Regions from separate parts of the Bacillus sp. N5-665 genome, predicted to be linked through region 2. Evidence: riboswitches for the same ligand, from Rfam matches in the RefSeq annotation. Region 2 holds a riboswitch; the other holds the start of a gene.
The links. Region 2 has a riboswitch for lysine ahead of MNO09_RS22170 (aspartate kinase). Riboswitches for the same ligand answer to the same signal wherever they lie in the genome.
Positions count from the first base shown of each region.

Region 1: linked by a shared signal. The riboswitch ahead of MNO09_RS15165 (amino acid permease) and the one ahead of MNO09_RS22170 (aspartate kinase) in region 2 are both predicted to bind lysine.

Region 1 covers NZ_CP093325.1:2,452,478-2,460,159, reverse strand. Annotated here, with positions in the region: gene MNO09_RS15180 (VOC family protein) at 1-188, opposite strand, end outside; gene MNO09_RS15175 (sulfite exporter TauE/SafE family protein) at 287-1,297, shown strand; gene MNO09_RS15170 (GNAT family N-acetyltransferase) at 1,337-1,786, opposite strand; lysine riboswitch at 2,110-2,302, shown strand; gene MNO09_RS15165 (amino acid permease) at 2,415-3,881, shown strand; gene MNO09_RS15160 (iron-sulfur cluster biosynthesis family protein) at 3,995-4,300, shown strand; gene MNO09_RS15155 (DNA alkylation repair protein) at 4,334-5,104, shown strand; gene MNO09_RS15150 (hypothetical protein) at 5,215-6,198, opposite strand; gene MNO09_RS15145 (hypothetical protein) at 6,274-6,474, opposite strand; gene MNO09_RS15140 (class I SAM-dependent methyltransferase) at 6,951-7,682, shown strand, end outside.
Region 2 covers NZ_CP093325.1:3,826,797-3,834,478, reverse strand. Annotated here, with positions in the region: gene MNO09_RS22175 (VOC family protein) at 1-59, opposite strand, end outside; gene MNO09_RS22170 (aspartate kinase) at 404-1,633, opposite strand; lysine riboswitch at 1,833-2,019, opposite strand; gene MNO09_RS22165 (DoxX-like family protein) at 2,211-3,119, shown strand; gene MNO09_RS22160 (DUF4166 domain-containing protein) at 3,123-3,734, shown strand; gene MNO09_RS22155 (YndJ family protein) at 3,740-5,365, shown strand; gene MNO09_RS22150 (8-oxo-dGTP diphosphatase) at 5,395-5,880, opposite strand; partial or broken gene MNO09_RS22145 (MFS transporter) at 6,057-6,559, shown strand; gene MNO09_RS22140 (hypothetical protein) at 6,588-6,866, shown strand; gene MNO09_RS22135 (YozF family protein) at 6,886-7,350, opposite strand; gene MNO09_RS22130 (polyphosphate kinase 2 family protein) at 7,601-7,682, shown strand, end outside.

The DNA of each region.
Region 1 (7,682 bases), 1.4 Mb from region 2:
GCTTTTTCTTCATGCTGAACTGCTAAAAATTCTATATAGGATAAATCAAAATAACATAAACTATTCCAAGTACCCCAAGTAATATGCTCTCCGCCTATTGCAGTATGAAATCCACGCTCCTGTATTTGTTTTGCCGCTTCCTCCGGTGTACCATATACTGCGTGTACGAGATGATCAAATCGTAACATGTCTTTCTCCCCTTTCTCTCCATCCTTTTATTGTATATTTTATTTTTCTTTCATTCAATTCAAAAAACTTTAAAACCCAGTTGATTTATACGATTAATATGTATTATAATGAAACAAATTTAATTATTGCTGATTGGAAAAACCAAAGGCACTTTTCTCATACGGGAAAAGTGCCTTTTTCATTTATTATTACAGGGGGATTATTTATGCAGAAATTAATTGTCTTTGCTATTATTGGATTTTTCGCTCAATTGATTGATGGGGCACTTGGAATGGCGTACGGGGTAACATCTACCTCACTATTATTAATGTTTGGTATCGCACCAGCTGTAGCTTCCGCATCTGTTCATTTAGCTGAAGTCGTTACAACCGCCGCTTCTGGTGCATCTCACATCAAATTTGGAAACGTTGATAAATATACCGTTTCCAGGCTTACATTACCAGGAGCAATTGGCGCATTTATTGGGGCATGTTTTTTAAGCAATTTACCTGGCGATGTAATTAAACCGTACATTTCCGTATTTTTATTTACTTTAGGGGTTTATATTTTATTACGATTCATCATTCAAAAACAAATTGTTACTTCAAATAAACGTATGTCTGCAAAACAGCTTGTTCCGCTTGGCTTATTCGCTGGATTCGTTGATTCAACTGGTGGTGGTGGCTGGGGTCCGATTACGACACCTGTACTTTTGGCAAGAGGAAATGAAGCTAGAAAAGTTATCGGATCTGTAGATACGAGCGAATTTCCTGTTTCACTCGCTGCAACAATTGGATTTTTCATTTCACTTGGATGGGAACAAGTAAGCTGGGTTTGGGTATTTTCTCTCATGCTCGGTGGTATCGTTGCGGCACCAATCGCTGCATGGCTAGTACGCATCGTTCCTTCTCATTTACTTGGCGTATTAGTTGGTGGCCTTATTATCTTTACAAACATTCGTACATTGCTTACTACATTTAAAGTTGATCCAACTATTATTTCACTTTCTTACGTGGCAGTTGGTCTTGTCGTTATTATTTCTATTTTCATTGCTGTTCGCAATCATTCCAAGCGTTCTAACGCATCGACAGCCGGATATCCGAATGATCAAAAACAAATGCTACCATAACGATAAAAATACCGCCCGATATACTTCGAGCGGTATTTTTTATTTTTCTATTTTCCAATTAATCATCGTTTCTGTAGTGTCAATTCTCTTCATATGTAATTTCTCTAATACACGAATCGAGCTATCATTTTCAAGAAGTGTCTCCGCAATAATCGTTTCTACTTCTCCTGTTTGAAAAGCCCAATTTATTAATTCTCTTACAGCTTCTGTCGCATACCCTTTATTCCAATATTTCTCAATAAATCCGTAACCAATTTCTACTGTATGTTCCTCATTTGGTTTCCCTTTAAATCCTATATCACCTAGAACGATGTCATCTTCTTTGCGAATGACATACCACGCGCCCCAAGGTAATAAAACCTTATTTTGTTTTACATTTTCTACATGCCCTACAATATGCGGACCACTGTTATATCCTTGCTCGTTAGCAACTTGCATACCCTCTTCTGTACACGGTACTATATAGAGTCTTTCTGTTTCTAATTTCATGTTAATTTCCCCTTTTTTGCTTAAACGTTTTTTTAATTATAACAAAAAATATGACCTTATTATGAATGTCGAATTATATTTTCAGAATTTTCTTTTATTTTTAAAGGGTTTTTCAATATTTTTTGCGAAACATTTGTATAACAATTTCTTTATTTGTTTTTTGTTACATAACAGTAGGTTCGGGTGGAGTTTTGCAAGCGTTTCCTATACAATAACCGATATTTTTTGACTTTTCCTAACAAAATATCTTGCAATATATTCAGAAAGTCATTACAATTGCCATATATTAAAAATCTTAGCAATATATCAAATCCTCATCAATCCGATGAGGTAGAGGTTGCGACTTTTATGAGTAAAACGGACGAGACACAGAGAATGTCACCAACTCCGTTTGAAAGGAAAAGTTGCCGAAGTTTATATTTCTTCTCTGGAAATATGAGCTGGGGCTGTCTCCGAAAGGAACAGAACTGTCACGTTTACAAAATTACCGTGTAAACGTGGGGTGCTATCTTAACGGAAGGGTATGATGGGGTGGTTATTTGTGAAACGTTCCGCCTAATTCCTTTGGCGGTTTTTTGTATTTTTCTCCCCCGCTCCTTCCTAACCTACAAGAAAAGGAGTGTTGAACATGAATAGCGCAACAAATCAATCTACCTCTAAAACGCAAACTACACAAGGACAAGGTGAATTAAAACGCGGATTAAAATCTCGTCACCTTACGATGATTTCTCTCGGTGGTACAATCGGTACCGGACTATTTCTTGCCAGCGGTGGTGTCATCCATACAGCTGGTCCTGGCGGTGCACTAGTCGCATACGCCGCAATTGGAATTATGGTTTACTTTTTAATGACAAGCTTAGCTGAACTCGCGGCTTACATGCCTGTTACCGGATCTTTTAGCACGTATGCAACAAAATTTGTTGATCCATCCCTTGGCTTTGCACTTGGATGGAACTATTGGTATAACTGGGCCATTACAATTGCTGCTGAACTCGCGGCTGTAACATTAATTATGAAATTTTGGTTCCCAGATACCCCTTCTCTTATTTGGAGTGGATTATGTTTAGCTATTATTTTCCTTTTAAACTATTTATCTGTTAAAGGGTTTGGTGAATCTGAATATTGGTTCGCACTTATTAAAGTAGTTACTATTATTATCTTTTTAATTGTCGGCTTTATGATGATTTTCGGAATTATGGGCGGCGAATCTGTTGGCTTTAAAAACTTCACTGTTGCAGATGCACCATTTAATGGCGGCATTATGGCAATTATCGGTGTATTTATGGCTGCTGGGTTCTCATTCCAAGGAACTGAATTATTAGGTGTAGCTGCTGGTGAAACTGCTGATCCAGAGCGTAACATTCCAAAAGCAATTCGTTCTATCTTTTGGCGTATTCTTTTATTCTATATCCTTGCGATTCTCGTTATCGGTTTATTAATTCCTTATACGACTGAAAGCCTTGCTGCAAGCGATGTAACAGTAAGTCCATTTACACTTATTTTTGAAAAAGCGGGCGTTGCCTTTGCTGCTTCTGTTATGAACGCTGTTATTTTAACGGCAGTATTGTCTGCTGGTAACTCTGGTATGTATGCATCAACTCGTATGCTTTGGGACTTAGCTCGCCAAGGAAAAGCACCAAAGTTTCTTGGTAAATTAGATAGCCGCGGTGTACCTGTTAACGCATTAATCGTAACGTCAATTGTCGGTAGTATCGCTTTCATTGCCTCTTTATTCGGTGACGGTGTTGTATACATTTGGTTATTAAACGCATCTGGAATGTCTGGCTTTATCGCATGGGTCGGAATTGCAATTAGTCATTACCGTTTCCGTAAAGCATATATCGCACAAGGAAAAGATTTGAAAGACTTACCATATAGAGCAAAATGGTTCCCGTTCGGTCCAATTTTCGCATTTGCACTTTGTGTCATCGTAATTTTAGGTCAAAACTACGGCGCATTTATGGGCGAATCAATCGATTGGAACGGTGTACTCGTTTCTTACATCGGTTTACCACTCTTCTTAGTACTATGGTTAGGATATAAATTTACGAAGAAAACGAAAGTGATTCCGCTCGATAAATGTGAATTGAAATAAAGTGAAACGAGCAAACAAATATGTTTGCTCGTTTTTTATTCCGATGCTTCTCCCTTCCCTATTTCTCCTGTTTTTGCAATAATAAAGGAAATATATATAAAGGTTGGGATACCATGAACATTCGTATTACTGATGAAGCAAAAGCAGCTATACATAAATTAGAACGTGAAGATAAAAAGATCATTCGCATTAGAGGAACAATGACAAACTCTTGTAGTATTTTCGTTGATGTTGATTTAATTTGGGATACATATGATGCAGATGATGTTGTATATAAAGATGCCGAGTTTATCGTACAAATGGATTCATTCACGAAAGACTACACTGGTGATACGGTGAAACTTGATTATAAGACGACAGGTTTTAGTATTACGACTCCGAGTGAGACTTTAGTTTATGGATTGTCGATTAAAAAATAAAAATTGTTTTCAGCTGACAAATGAGGTGAAAAAATGGGTAAATATGTTCCGTTAAAATTTTTATTTAATGAAGAATTAGCAGAAATAATGGCTGATTCTATTTGTAAACACGATCCTAATTTTCCGAAAAGAAACTTCGTATCTTCCGTAACATGTAAAGTTGAAAAATTAGAGTTAAAGCAACGTATAGAAGTAATAGCAGATGAATTACACGATGCATTACAAAAAGATTTTAATGCAGCAATACATATTTTACTGAAAACATTGGGGCCAGAAAACACAACAGAAGTAGGCACATTTACAAACGGATATATGTACATGCCTATTGCAAAATACGTTGAAAAATATGGGCTTAACGATTTTGAAACCTCATGTAACGCCATGTATGCAATAACAAAAAGGAATACTGCTGAATATGCCATTCGGCCTTTTCTCAAAACATACCATGAAGACACACTACACATATTACAACAGTGGATTCATGACGAAAACAGCCACATTAGAAGATTAGTTTCCGAAGGTACAAGACCAAGACTTCCGTGGGCTAAAAAAATGGGAGCTCTGAAAGGTGACTTTACAAATAATTTAAAGCTTCTTGAGCCATTAATGAATGATCCTTCTAAATATGTCCAAAAATCAGTAGCCAATCATATTAACGATATTACGAAAGAAGATAAAGAACTCGTTTTTCAATGGTTACAACATTTACGTCATAAACAGCATCCAGTTAACCCTTGGATTATAAAACATGGGTTAAGAACGGTAATAAAAAGTGGGACATTGCCAAAAGATTTTTCTTTTTAAGTATTTTAAACAAAAACGCTTATACTTCAAAAATGAAGTATAAGCGTTTTTTCCTTTTGAATAAAGCAATAATAAACGTAAAAAGTGCTTTAAAATTCTTCTTTATACCTTTATTTTACTAGCTCTTCTATGTTATCATTTTTCTTGATTTTTTCTGATGATAGCCAGAGTGAATAACTTGTTCCATCCTTGTTCCTTAAAAATATGTTAAATTCCTTATTATATAGTTCTTCTTTAAGAATAGTGACTACCTTTCTCAAATCCTCTATTACATAGGAATCATTTCTATATTTTATCTCACTATCATTGAAAACTAAAGTCAATTCATACTCTAGACAATTGCCGTCTTTCGGGTTTGAACAAGTAATATCTTCAATTACAAAACGATCATTTTGAATTTCATTTAACCTTTCGCCTACTTTTGTTTCAGTTTGAATCAAATATGTCCAATAACCGCTTACAGTGTTTTTCATTGTTAAAAGCAGTTCTTCTTTCGTTATAGCTTTTTGCACATTATGAAAAGGTAAGCCTATAGATTCACCATTATGATCCTCAATTTCAAGTTTTGTTATCTTTTTATTACTCTTCTGAATGAATTGGAATAAAGCATATAAACGATCTAATTCTTTTGATTCAAATTGACTGTAATCAATCTTGTCACTCGTTTTTAAAGTTAATACTAACTTATCAGTTGGTTTCTCCTCTATATAATCATCATCCACTATATATTGAAAAACATTTTTATTTTCAGGTTCCACGTAACCTAATTTTTTAATTTCTTCTAGCATGGGTTTGAATTTCTTATATTCCTCATATGTTTTTTTCCCGTATTGATATTCATCACCTTTTATTCTTGAATATAAGATGCCATCTACTTCTACTCTAAATTGAATATTTTTGTTATTTTTCGCTTGAACAGTATGATATGTATGTCCCATATTCCCTTCATGTATAGCACCCCAATCTGTTACAATCACATCCATTCCGTGCTTTTTTTTCACATATTTTTTCACCTGATCTTCATCTTCATAATTACAACCACTTAAACATAAGAAACATAACAATAGCAACATTACATTTTTCATTCTTTTCATATAGCACCTTGCCCTCTTCCTTGCATAAGAAATGTTCGCTAATTAAAGACTGTATAAAAAAGAGAATAATAACACCTATACATTATTATTCTCTTTTTTATAGAAACGGGTCGAATCACAGGCAATAACCCATCCTATAACGATTAATGTTACAGATAATAACTTAAGGCCCGTCTTATATATATAATCCAAATCTTTAAGGTAAATAAAGGATATTATTCCTAATACAGCACCCACTATCCCTAGAATCAAACCCTTATACTTTTGTAAAAACATCTTATTCCCCCTTTCGTACAAACTAAATATTCCATATATAAACAATACTAAATTATGGAATATTTTCAAAGAATAAAATTTTTATATTCAGTATATATATCCATTTCTTATATTAATAAAAACATCCCCATAGATAAGTAAATCTAAAGGGAGTGAACGGTTCCACTTTTTTATAAACAGTACGACTTTATTGTTATGTAACAGAAATGTGAAATATCATATTTCACAAAATATGTTGGCACAATGCAGTTTCACTATATACCCCATCCAAAATTTAGTTGCACTCTCACCTTCCCTTATAACTTCAAAGGATTTCCACTCGATTATCCCGAATATACAAATAACCACTCTAACAAGGAGCGAATTTATATGAATCTATTCGAACATGAAACGTAAAACCGTTCCACTTTAATAAGAGGTCCTCCTTTTTTCTTTTCTCATCATATCATTTACTTACAAAATAGGAGGATATAATTATGAAACGTGATTTATTATTTTTAACTTTATTAGAAAGTGCTAATACAAATTTTAGCGGTTGGGATTTTTCTTTTATTTCAGAAACTGGTCGAATGAAGAGCGAGCCTTTATCGTGGTCGTACGGCAGCACTGCTTTTCAACTTATGCAGCGTGCAGAATCAATGCTCGATATGGGTACTGGCGGCGGAGAGTTTTTATCTATGTTACAACCGTTCCCATCAACTATTTTTGCGACTGAGGGCTATGCTCCAAACGTGCCAATTGCTCGGAAGAAATTAGAACCTTTAGGGGTTACAGTTATAGAGGTAACAGATGATACTGCTTTACCATTTCAAGATGGTCAGTTTGATTTAATCATAAATCAACATGAATCGTATACTGCCTCTGAGCTAAACAGAATTCTTTCTCCAAATGGAATTTTCCTTACACAACAAGTTGGTGGTCTCGATTGTGCGGAACTAAATGAACAGTTTAGCGCACCGCTAAATAGCGAATTTGCAAGTTGGTCGCTCGAAGCAGCATGCATTGAGTTAAAGGAAAATGGATTTACTATTTTAGAAGAAAAAAAAGAGTTCCCTTTTCAACGCTTTTACGACATTGGCGCTATCGTCTATTATTTAAAAGCGATTCCGTGGCAAATTCCTGATTTTACTGTCGAAGGTTACTATGAGGAATTATATCGTATACATGAAATCATCTTACAAAAAGGTTATTTTGATGTAAAGCAACAT
Region 2 (7,682 bases):
TCAAGTGATTCTACAACGATGCTGACATTGTCCATTCGTAGTAATCGGTTGTTTGCCATAGTTTTTATCTCCTTTTATGTATAAATTTATTATTTAATTATCCTCATAATTATACTAAAATCTTTTCTAAACAAAAAACATCTTGTCACAGCGTAGGAAAATGTGACAAGGTGTTTTCGGGCATAGTATATAAAATCTTGTTAACGAATAACACTTCGTAAACCCTTTACTATTGAAATATGCGCGAACTTTATTTCGTGAATGCTATCATTTCAAGAATTTGATACTGTAATTGCTATTCGATAGAATAACTTCGACTTTCCCACAAAACAGTCCTATCCTGTTTCTATTTATATAGGAAGGAAATAGATTCATATATTTTTTAAAGTTTTACCGGTGGAAATTAACTCATCTGCACTAAAGGCTCAATTTTTGCCATAAATGATTGATGCAGCGCCTCAACACCTGTTACTAAATGAAGGCGGTCAATAACGACAGATACTTTAATTTCTGATGTACTTACCATTTTAATATGAATATCTTCTTCTTTTAAAGTAGTGAACATATTCGCAGCAACTCCTGGATTAGAGACCATACCAGATCCTACAATGGATACTTTTGCTAAATAATTTTCATATTCTACAGATTCATAGTGAAGTGTTTCTTGATTTTGTTCTAATACCTCTAATGTTTCTTTTAAATCATTAGAATGGATTGAGAAGGAGAGGTGAACAGTTCCTTCATTTGTAATACTTTGAATGATGATATCTACATTAATATGTGCTGTTGCCAATGTAGAGAAAACTGTTGAGAGTGCACCTTGTTCTAATCCTTTCATTGTGACGCGTGTAATATTATCTTCAAATGCAATACCTTTAACGATTGATTGTTGTTCCATGTTACATTCTCCTTTTACAATTGTTCCGTTTTCTTGTTCCATACTTGAGCGAACTTCTAACATGACATTATGATTTTTAGCAAACTCAACAGCACGCGGGTGTAATACACCAGCACCGAGGTTTGCTAGTTCTAGCATTTCGTCATAAGAAATTTCATCTAATTTATAAGCATCTTTTACAACTCGTGGGTCCGTCGTATATACACCGGTCACATCCGTGTAAATATCACATTTTTTTGCTTTCAGTGCAGCAGCTAATGCAACAGCAGTTGTATCAGAACCACCGCGTCCAAGCGTTGTAATTTCATGTTCTTCACTGGCTCCTTGGAAGCCAGCTACAATAACAATCGTACCTTCAGTAAGATAAGATTGAATTCGATCTGTATGAATGTCAGTAATCCGTGCACTACTATGTACAGATTCTGTCGTAATACCAGCTTGCCATCCTGTTAATGAAATCGCGTTATAACCTTTTGCTTGTAGTGCCATCGTTAATAATGAAATAGTAACTTGCTCACCTGTTGATAGAAGCATATCCATTTCGCGTTTACTCGGATTTTCTGAAATCGCGTTAGCAAGTGCTACGAGTTCATCTGTGCTTTTTCCCATTGCTGAAACGACAGAGACGATACTATGTCCTCGTTCATATTCTTCAATAATTAAATTTGCTACATGTTGAATGCGCTCAACGCTTCCAACAGAAGTGCCACCAAATTTTTGTACAATCGTTTCCATTACGAATTCCTTCTTTCATCCATTTTTAAGAATAGATTAGGACATATATAGATCCCAATATTCCTGTAGTTACCAGAGAAAAACAAAAAACACCATCTCAAATAAGTGAGGATGGTGCTGTTACAGGAAAAGGGAAACAGAAAACGGAGCTAATAAAAAAACCGCCAAAAAAGGAATACCATAAAAATGATATCTCTTTTTTGTAGATAGCTCTTCATACATACACTTCTGTACATATGACAGTTCTGTTTCTATTCGAAAACAGCCCCAATCGATAAATGCAGAGAAAATTATCGATTTCGGCAATACTTCCTTTCATCTAATTTCATAGACATCTCTGTGTCTCCATTAGAATAATCATAAGTATCGCAACCTCTATCTCACGTTTTAGGCGAGAGTGTTTGATTTATGAAGTTGTTGGTAACATTTGTTTTATAATAATTTAAATTTTTCGGGGAATCAAGTGTTTTGTATAAATTTTAAAAATTCTTTCTTTTTTTGAAGGAGTTTGTGAAAATTGTAGCAAAATAAATTCATAGCATGTACATTAAATTTATAGTGCATAGGAGGCGGAAGAATGAAGGGGAAAAAGCCTATTTATGTTTCGGCAGAAATGAACACAACAATGGAAAAATTATGGGGATATACACAGGAACCAGATATACATACAGAATGGGATGCTCGCTTTACTGAAATTTCGTATTTAGAGAAAAAAGAAGGAGAACCGCAGAAGTTTTTATATAAAACTAAAATTGGATTAGGACTTGAAATAGCTGGTGAAGGGGAATCGATAGGAGAAATAAGAAAAGAAACGGGTGAACGGATTTCTTCTTTAAAATTTTGGACAGATAATAAATTATCACTTATTCAAATAGGGCGTGGTTATTGGAAGTATACACCGCGTAAAGAACACATTCATTTTGAGACGCAATATGATTACGATACGAGGTTTGGTCGTATAGGAAATGTAATAGATTTCTATATGTTTCGTCCGTTATTAGGCTGGGCGACTGCTTGGAGTTTTGATGCTTTAAAATTATGGTTAGAAAAGGGACTTCATCCGAGATTACTAATTAGAAGAACAATGACATATTGGCTTGTATGTTTTTTGTTTGCTTTTGTATGGATGTATCAAGGAATAGTGCCGAAACTAGTGTTTACTCATTCAGAAGAAGTAAAAATGCTATCTGTGATAATTGGTTCAACGGAATATAGTATTTTTGTACTTAAAATAATTGGATTATTAGAAATTATTTTTGGTGCCATATGGCTGTTGCCATTTCCAAAACGAAAAGTATTTATCGTACATATTTTTATGTTAATAGCCTTAACGATAGCGGCGGGTTTTACGAATATCGTAAGCTTTACAGAGCCGTTTAATCCAATTACATTAAACGTTCTACTTATGGGGTTATCGATTGTCGGTTATATAAATAGTTCTGATTTACCGAGTGCAAAAAATTGCAAGAGGAAGAGAAAGGAATAATGTATGGCTAATATGTATGAAAGACTATTAGGGGATTCTTATAAAAAACTTCATCCGAAATTACAGAAACGCTATGAGATCACGGAAGAAAATAGCTTTACTGGAGAAGGAGAAATGGATGAAATTTACGGAGGTTCTTTTTTCGTAAAATTGATATTAAAAATTGCATCGAAGTTTAGAATGTTTTTCTCTGAGCGGGGGAAGGAAGTGCCATTTACAATACATAATACCGCTGAGCGAGATGAACATGGAAATGAACTTGTGCGGTGGAATCGTACTTTTTATTTTCATAATAAGAAAAGATACTTTAACGCCATTATGCAGATGGATGAAGAGAATAATGAAATTTTAGATTATTTTGGTGAACCGCAAATACTTGTTTCTACATTGAATTTTCATATTGATGAGGTGGGGGCAATGCATATTTCTTCAAAGAAACAATGGTTTTACATGTTTGGAAGGAAAGTCCCGTTACCTAGGTTTTTATACGGAGAGGCCAACATTGTAGAAAGTTATGATGAAACACTACAATGCTTTCGAATTCATGTACAAGTAAGCAATCCGTTAATTGGTTCATTATTTTCATATAAGGGAACATTTGTAGAGAGGAAATAAATGATATGAAAAATATAATAGTTGGGTTTGCTTGTTATATTATTTTTCTAATATGTGAGTGGTCAAATATAAACCCGGTGGAAGCAATTATTTTATTATCTATTTTGTTATTTATACCGATGTCATTTTGCATCATTGATAAGAAAACAAGAAATGGATCGTATGTATTCTTTTATAAATTTGTATCGCCGCTATATCCAATTGCAGCAATTAATGCAACGTTAGCTTTCGTAACAAATCATTATTTCTTTGCGTTACTTTGGTTTGTATATACAGGAATTGTTGCGTTATTTGGTATAAGTAGATTGCTAGAAAGAGGATGGAAACCGTTAGAGGAGACAGCTATCGATAGTGCGTTTATGTATTTGTTTTTAGGTGGTTTCTGGTTTTTTGCTTCTGTAGCAAAGCTTTCCATTATGCACTTTAGTTCCGACATTGTTTTGCTTACAGCTGCACACTTTCATTATTCGGCATTTCTATTGCCGTTATCAGCTGGTTTAATTGGGAGGAAAAGAGAAAAGAGAAGTAAAGTATATGATGCTATTATGTTTGTCATCGTCATTTCACCTATGACAGTTGCAATAGGAATTACGTACTCGAGGGTATTTGAATTTTTTGCAGTGTTCCTATATTTATGTGCTATTTATAGTTATGGGATTTATGTTTGGTGTACGAAATTTAATGCTGTTAGTGCAAAAGTTCTCCTAATCATATCTTCTAGCACACTCATGGTAACAATTATGTTTTCACTTGTATATTCATATGGGAATTTGAAACATGTAATGACGATTACAATTGCTCAAATGGTTTGGATTCACGGTGTTGTCAATGGAATTGGAGTAGCGTTACCCGCATTTGTCGGCTGGATGATTGAAAAGAGTGCTCCGAATCATAAATATTACGGGAAACCAATGAGCAGGTTAATAGGAAATACGACAGTTGGTGAAGCATTTTTACATAACAGAAGTTTAATAGATAGCAAGGAATACAAAGGTTTAGTTGATAATATGAACGATTTTCATAGTGAGGGATTTGACATGGCGAAGATTCCTTTAAGTATTACTCGTTTTTATGAAAATACAAAAGAGTATGAGTTACAATCGCATATTAAGTGGGCTCGTTGGTTTCGTCCGGTTGCATTTTGCTATGAGAAAATGAGTAAGCGTGTAGGACAAATACATTTAGGAATGGGCGGTAAGTGGGAAACGATGCATGGCTCTATCGTCGGGATAATAGATGAGAAAGATGGAAGAGAGAATGTAAGGGCTTGGCTAAGAAAAAATGAAGCAGGAGAATCTATTTTTGTAGCTCTTTACTCAAAGCACACATATAAGAGCGAGACATATATGAATATTGCATTACCTTTACCATATTCGAATATGACGGGGGTTTTAAAATTATGTAATAAGAGTAATGATTTAATCATTACTAGTAAGCTGAGAAGAAATGGTAAAGGAGATGAGGGGATTTATTTACATACTCGTTTCTTTACAATTCGTTTACCGTTAGCAGAGACTTTTATTATAAAGGAGAACACGAATCACATATTAGAAGCTAACCATAGAATGTGGATATTTGGAGTTAAGTTTTTAGAAATTGATTATGAGATTAAGAAAATAGAAGGAAAGTGAAAAAAGCTTGGAGAGATACCAAGCTTTTTTTACGTATGCGTAATTGTCATAGCAACTTGTTTATCTAAGTCTTGGTCCCAAGCACGTTGAATTTCAAACGTACCTATTTCAAAAAATAATGGGAATCTCTCTTTAAACCAATCTTGCATAGGAAGATTTAGTGCTGTATCGATTGCTACCCATGATAATTCGCCTTCAGGAGGATTCAAAAGGAGTTCACCTTCAAATGAATCTGTCCAATAGTTAAATACCATATATCGAACATTTTCTTTCGGATTTACGTATTCATCTAATCCCTTAAAAGTTAAATTTGAAACAAGTAATCCAGTTTCTTCTTTTACTTCTCGTTTAGCAGCTTGAACGATACTTTCTGGGAAATCTACTTTTCCGCCAGGAGCGATGTAGCCAGGAAAACCTCGATGATCGGGGCGTTTTATAAGTAAAACTTCATTATTTCGCTGGATCATACACATTGTATAGATGCGGTGCTCGATGTTATGAGAATTTTGAGGCATAATAATGTATTCTCCTTTATATTTATTTTGATAATTTTACCATAACATAATGGTTTCTTATATAATCGAAAAAGAATATTGGGAATTTTTAGTGATATATAATAAAGTCTATAATCATTTGAAAAAAGGAGAGAGAAATGCAAGGGGACGTACAAAGAGAAAAAGCTTTGGGGGATGCCGGCATTATCACCGTATTAATTCCATGGTTATTTAATGTTCATCATCATTTTGAAGCATATGTGTATGGATTAGGAATGGCATCCTCTGGTGTTGGAGCTGTAATTGCCGCCTAATATTTGGCGGGAGAGAACGGTGGCATAAGCGGGGATTACTTGCCTATGGTGGTGTATTAATAAGTGGTTATACGCTTTTAATAATGCCATTTATTGCTTGGGCACCTGCATTAATTGGATTAATGGCAATTGAAGGGTTCGGTATGATGATATTTGGACTCATTTGGGAAACAAGTTTACAAGAGCTTGTACCAGAAGAAGCATTTGGAAGAGTGGCAAGCCTTGATATGCTAGGTTCATTTGCTTTAGTGCCACTAGGTTATGTGGTTGTAGGATGGTTAGCTACTGTCATAGGTGGCGAGATAACGATTATAACACTAGCTATATTAGTACTTGTAACAATTGGAGTAGCATTATGTGTACCAAGTATTCGACGATTTGATTGATGATATAAGGGAAAGGAGAATAACTTATATGATTATAGAAAACTTGAACGATATAGTAGCAAAGGAATTGGCCAGCCAATACACTTTGCAGGAAAAGGTCTTTGAAGCAAAAAATTTCACAGTCTATATCGCCACCCATAGAGAAAATAAGCTAACATATAATCAACTAGTATTAGTAAAACATCTTTGTAACGAAAAGCCTTCCGTACATATTTGGGACAAGAAAATTAGTACGGAAGCAACAGAACTAGAAATCACAGAAGAAGTAACGGAAGCGATTCAATCTGGTTTTGTAAATGAAGAATAAGCCCTAATCAAATTAGGGCTTATTCTTCATTAAACACAAATGTTTGTTTCATTTGTTCCTCCTCATTTACCGGATGACCGTTGTATGAGAAATTTTTTTCTTCCCAAGTAATGACGACTTTGAAATTATGGCTGTTAAAGTCTAATGGGAATACGATGTAGTCAAAGCTTGTCTGACTTTTTGAAACGTTGTTATGTAATGTAGTAGGATTAAAACTAGCTTTAAAGGTAGGAATGTTATCAACTATTTCTACAGCTACGTTTGACACATCATTGCCGATGTTTTTTACGAGTAAGCGATATGTATCGTATACACCTTGTTTTTGCTGCGCTGCTTGCTTGTTTACGTTATAGGATTTATCAATTTCGATATACCACTGTTTTGATTTTGATTCAATTGGTAGTGATTGGAATGTGTATGCACTAACTTGTATTGGTAGTGCGAAACAGATTAGTGCAAAGAGAGAAAATATTATTCGTTTCATTTTTAGAGAGCTCCCATTCTGTAACGGATTTATTTATTAGTATCTTCTCTTTATGTGAGTATATACCATATAATGTAAGGTGGTATTTATGACACTCATGAATGTAATTTACATTTTAAATGCGAATATTAACTGCTGTATTCTTTATAAAAGCTGTGTAGAGATTTTTCTACACAGTTTTTTCTAATGTGAAAAAATTGCCAATAATATGTTAAAATAACATTGTCATACAACAAGGGGGATTTGTTTTATGGAAAATGGACATCTTGCTAAAGTAGATGTAACGAAAAGAATTGAATCGAAATCTAAGTACAATAAGAAACTTGAAAAAT